Regions from separate parts of the Nonomuraea sp. NPDC050680 genome, predicted to be linked through region 2. Evidence: predicted binding sites of a transcription regulator. Region 2 holds the regulator's gene; the other holds the start of a gene.
What was found. The regulator LexA, encoded in region 2, represses DNA repair genes until DNA is damaged. The targets are predictions, from matches to a motif close to TCGAACANNTGTTCGA.

Region 1: a site for LexA is predicted at 846-861, ahead of AB0H88_RS28725 (Rv2578c family radical SAM protein). Genes of this name have one in related genera too.

Annotation. Positions count from the first base shown of each region.
Region 1 covers NZ_JBFAIF010000009.1:186,068-188,468, forward strand. The annotation lists gene AB0H88_RS28725 (Rv2578c family radical SAM protein) at 1-837, opposite strand, end outside; gene AB0H88_RS28730 (DUF3040 domain-containing protein) at 971-1,252, shown strand; gene AB0H88_RS28735 (MerR family transcriptional regulator) at 1,378-2,286, opposite strand; gene AB0H88_RS28740 (PadR family transcriptional regulator) at 2,394-2,401, shown strand, end outside.
Region 2 covers NZ_JBFAIF010000007.1:182,006-184,406, forward strand. The annotation lists gene AB0H88_RS25215 (cold-shock protein) at 1-47, opposite strand, end outside; gene lexA (transcriptional repressor LexA) at 676-1,386, opposite strand.

The sequences.
Region 1 (2,401 bases), on a different contig from region 2:
CCGAGGATGCTCGCGCGACAGCCACCCCAGCCACCACTCGCGCGCCCCGGGCCGCAGGTGCAGGACGATGGGCGCCAGGTGGGTGGCACCCGCCTGGGCGATCTCCTTGACCGTGCGTTCGAGCTGGTCGGGGGAGTCGGTGAGGTACGGCAGGATCGGCGCCATCAGCACGCCGCAGGGGATGCCGTGGTCGTTGAGCGTGGCGCAGACCTCCAGCCGTCGGCGCGGGGCGGGGGTGCCGGGCTCGACGGAGCGCCACAGATCGGGGTCGACGAAGCCGACCGACACGCTGGCGCTCACCTGGGTGACCTCGGCGGCCTCGGTCAGCAGGTCGAGGTCGCGCAGGATGAGCGTGCCCTTGGTGAGGATCGAGAACGGGTTCGCGGCGTCGCGCAGGGCGGCCAGGATGCCACGCATCAGCTGGTAACGGCCCTCGGCTCGCTGGTAGGGATCGACGTTCGTGCCCATGGCGATGGCACCGCCCTGCCAGCGGGGCGCCGCGAGCTCCTTGCGGGCCAGCTCGGCGGCGTTGACCTTGACCACGATCTTCGAGTCGAAATCAGCGCCGGCGTCGAGGCCGAGATATTGGTGGGTCTTGCGGGCGAAGCAGTAGACACAGCGGTGGCCGCAGCCCCGATAGGGGTTGATGGTGTGCTCGAACGGGACCCGGCTGGCCGCCGGCACCCGGTTGATGATCGAGCGGGCATGGATCTCGTAGAAGGTCATCCCCTTGAACTCGGGAGTGTCGAACGTGCGGGTGACCGCGCCGCGGGCGAACAGCGGCACGGCCGGATCGTCCTGGCCGGAGTCGGCCAGGCGCAGGTTGTCCCAGCGCATCCCATGATTAGAACAAAGGTTCGATGATGATCGCAAATGAAAAGAGGTGGCAATTACCTGCTTGGGCGGGGGCTAATGATCTTCATGGTTGGGCAGAAACCCGGCACAGAGCTTGCGTTCCGGAGGTGCACCCATGGCCTGGTCGCAGGACGAGGAGCGGATGCTGGCGCAGATCGAGCAGCACCTCGTCGACGACGATCCGCGACTCGTGGCGAGGTTGGAGTCGTTCAACGAGCGGGCTCGTCGCAGCGAGGAGAGGGTCGACGGGGAGTCCGGCCGCCGGCGCAGGCCGCGCCGCTCGACGGTCATCATCCTGATCAGCTGGCTGTTGATCGCCACTCTGGTCGCCACGCTGCTGATCATGGTCCTGCAGCACGAGGCCGCCACGGCCCTCGCGCTGGCCGCCTCGCTCTGACGCCCCTCCCGAAAACCCGGGTGTTCTGTGATGTCCAGGCTGCTGTCGTGTCACCCCCGGCGTGTCACCCCCGGCGTGTCACGCCGGGGGGACATGTCACCTCGAATGCGTCTGCACGGGGCGCGTTAATCTGACGTTGTCAGTGGTTCAGCTTGGCGGTGGGCGCGCAGGGCGGCGATCAGCCACTGGAGCGCGGGCACCGCGGCAGGGGCGGTCTCGCGGCCGTTGAGTGTGGCGATCAGCTCCCAATACCGTTCGACCCGGGCGTCGGCGACGGTCTCCAGCCATGCGAGCAGCTCGGGCCCCCGCTGTGAGCTGTCGACGACCCGGTCGAGGATCCGCAGGCCCTCGGCCGACTCCGGCGCCACCTCATCGGCCAGCGCCGGCCGTACGTGCTCCAGCGCCGCCGCCCGCAGATCGTCACCAGAGGTGGGTTGCGGGCCCGCCAGCGCGATCCGCCGCAGCCGGCGGCGGAAGTCGGTGTCGGTGGCCAGCCTGGCCAGCTCCACCCATGCGCCCACCTGGCCGTGCGCGGGCTCGTCGGGCAGTTCCCGCATCCACCCGGCCACGATCCTGGCGTCGCCGTCCAGATCGAGCCCCGCGAACGTGCCGTCGACGAACTCGTCGATGATCTGCTGCCGCTGCGCGGCGGACAGCCTGGCCAGTTCATGCATCATCAGTGTCTCCTCGGTCGTGCCGCCCTGTTCGGCGATCACGCGCAGTACGGCTCGGCGCATCCGCAGCGCCCGGATCTCGGCGTCGACGGCCCGCAGGTGCACCCGCGCCACCTCGGCCACCGTGACCTGCCGGGACAGGACGTCCTGCACGGCCTCCAGCCCGATGCCGAGGTCGCGCAGCATGCGGATCAGTTCGAGCCGGGCCGCCGCGGCCTCGTCGTACAGGCGATAGCCGCCGGCCGTGCGGCCGCTGGGCGGCAGGATGCCGCAGTCGGACCAGAACCGGATCGTCCGTACCGGCAACCCGGTGCGACGGGCCAGCTCGCCGATCGTGTAGAACTCCACGTGATCACTCACGGCACCAACCTGCACCTTCCACCCACTGGAGACGCAAGCGGTATTGCCCCGTGAATACTCGCGCGCGTATACTCGCCCACGAATATTCGTCTATGGGGATGGTGTGGGTGGCGCA
Region 2 (2,401 bases):
CCGAAACCCTTTTCCGCGTTGAACCACTTCACTGTGCCAGTAGCCATTTTGTATCTCCTTCGGGGCAGTGCCCGTAAGGCTCGCTCCGTGCGAGCCTCGCGTCGCCGCGATGATTGCCCCGTCCGGAAAAGCACCGGCAATACAAAAGTGCCACCACCGGCACAGGACGCCGGCGAGGGCACTTGAAGTCTTTGGGAACCACAACTGCAACTGAGAACGACAGTATCACAGTGCTCGTTTCCGAGGAAAGCGAGGGTCCACGTTCATCGGTTACGCCATAAACCTAACCGCGCGCCGCACCAATTTCTGCATCTGCGGCAATAGATATTCACTTCGGCGAGCCCTTTTCGCCCTGAAGCGGCAGGTCACAGGCTTATTGCGAGCTCCTGAGCTAGATCTACAAGCAGAGAAGCCCCTGGTAGATGCGTTGTCGACCAAGAGCAACAGCTTCGCCGAAATGCTCGGACGCTCGTCGATGGCAGGCCCAGGAGGTGGCTGGTGGTGAAACAGCACCAACCGCTCGTGGATCACAGGAGTGGCGTCTTCCTGCCATGCCCATCAGCCACCCGTACGGTCGATACCCGTCATACATGTGTATGGTCCATGACCACCCATAAGACACACCTACAGCGCTCCGGGCGCATGATCTTCATGCGCCCGGAAGCGTGTGCGGCGTCAGAGGCGGCGGAGGACCGCTACGACCTTGCCGAGGACGCTGGCCTCGTCGCCGGGGATCGGGTCGTAGTTGGCGTTGTGCGGCACCAGCCAGACGTGGCCGTCCTTGCGCTTGAACGTCTTCACTGTGGCCTCGCCCTCGATCATGGCCGCCACGATGTCGCCGCTCTCCGCGACCGGCTGCTGGCGGACGACGACCCAGTCGCCGTCGGCGATGGCGGCGTCGATCATCGAATCACCGGCGACCTGCAAGAGGAAGAGGGTGCCTTCACCGACCAACTGCTTGGGCAGGGCGAAGACGTCTTCGACGCTCTCCTCGGCGAGGATCGGGCCGCCAGCGGCGATCCGGCCGACCAGCGGCACATAGGCGGCCGTGGGCCTGTTCACCGGGGCGTCGGACTCATTGGCGGTGTCGGGATCGACCCAGAGCGCGGGCTCCCCGGGCAGACGAACCTCGAGCGCGCGGGGCCGGTGGGGGTCGCGTCTCAGGTAGCCCTTGCGCTGCAACGCCGTCAACTGGTGCGACACGCTGGACGTGCTCGTCAGTTGCACGGCCTCGCCGATCTCGCGCATGGACGGCGGGTAGCCCCGCTGTTGGACCGAGTCGCGAATCACCTCGAGGATCTTGCGTTGCCTGGGCGTCAGTCCCAGGGAGTCACGCCGACGCACCGCGAGGTCACTGACCCCGTTGGTGTCATCCCGATCGCTCATGATCTGCCTCCTCGCCCGGCGGCCCGCCTCACCGGCGAATCTCCCGGTCCGTGGTCTTCGTGTCGCACACAGCGACCGTATCGCTGTTGAAGATCATCTTCAAACAATTGTTCGAGTCTTCCTCGAAATTGTTGGCAGCTTGGTGTACAACATCGTACGGGAGTTCGATCGACACCGTGTTCGATTTGCCGATCTTTATTGGGCCTTTTTTCGGGCCGGGACGGCTGGGAGGTCAAACATGCGAGCGACCACCATCACAGATGCCACCAGCGACGACGTCAAGCGACTCACCCTCCTGGCAGACGCCACCCGGCGACCGATGGCAGGGGGCGGCGACACAGGTGACGACCGGGGGGACGGTTGCCGGGGCGGCGATTCCGCCGACCGACCAGATCGCGAACGCCCGAATAAATGTGACAACTATGACAACCGGGCTCCGGGGTCCGTCGGTCCAGGGCCTGCTGGCCCGCCGTCTGTTGGCCCGCCGTCTGTTGGCCCGCCGTCTGTTGGCCCGCCGTCTGTTGGCCCGGCGTCTGTTGGCCCGGCGTCTGTCGGCCCGGGATCGGCCGGTCCGGGGCCTGGCGGTCGGGGGTCCGCTGCCCCGGGACCAGAAGGTCGTTTCGGGATAGCGAGCGGGACCCGTTCCGGAACCGGGGATGTGGGCCGTCTACGGACTGGGGGCGGGAGCCTTCGCGAGGGTGGAGACGGAGGCCGTTTGGGCAGGGAAGGCGGGGCACGGCCTGGACGCGCGGGCGGGGGTCGTCCCGAATACGGCAGCGGCGGCCGTCCGGGGGGAGGCAGCGTACGTGCCGGGGGCGGGTCGTCTGGCAGAGGGCCTCTCAGCCGTCGGACCGCGGCGCAGGGAAGACCGCGCCTGTGGCTGGTGCCCCCGCCCCGCCCTGACGCCGACCACACACCACCGCCTGGTGGAGGAGTACGACCTACGGGCACGACCGGGCAACACCCGGTGGAGTCCGGAGGCTCAGCGGAAGTCGGGCGATCGCTGGAGCACGGG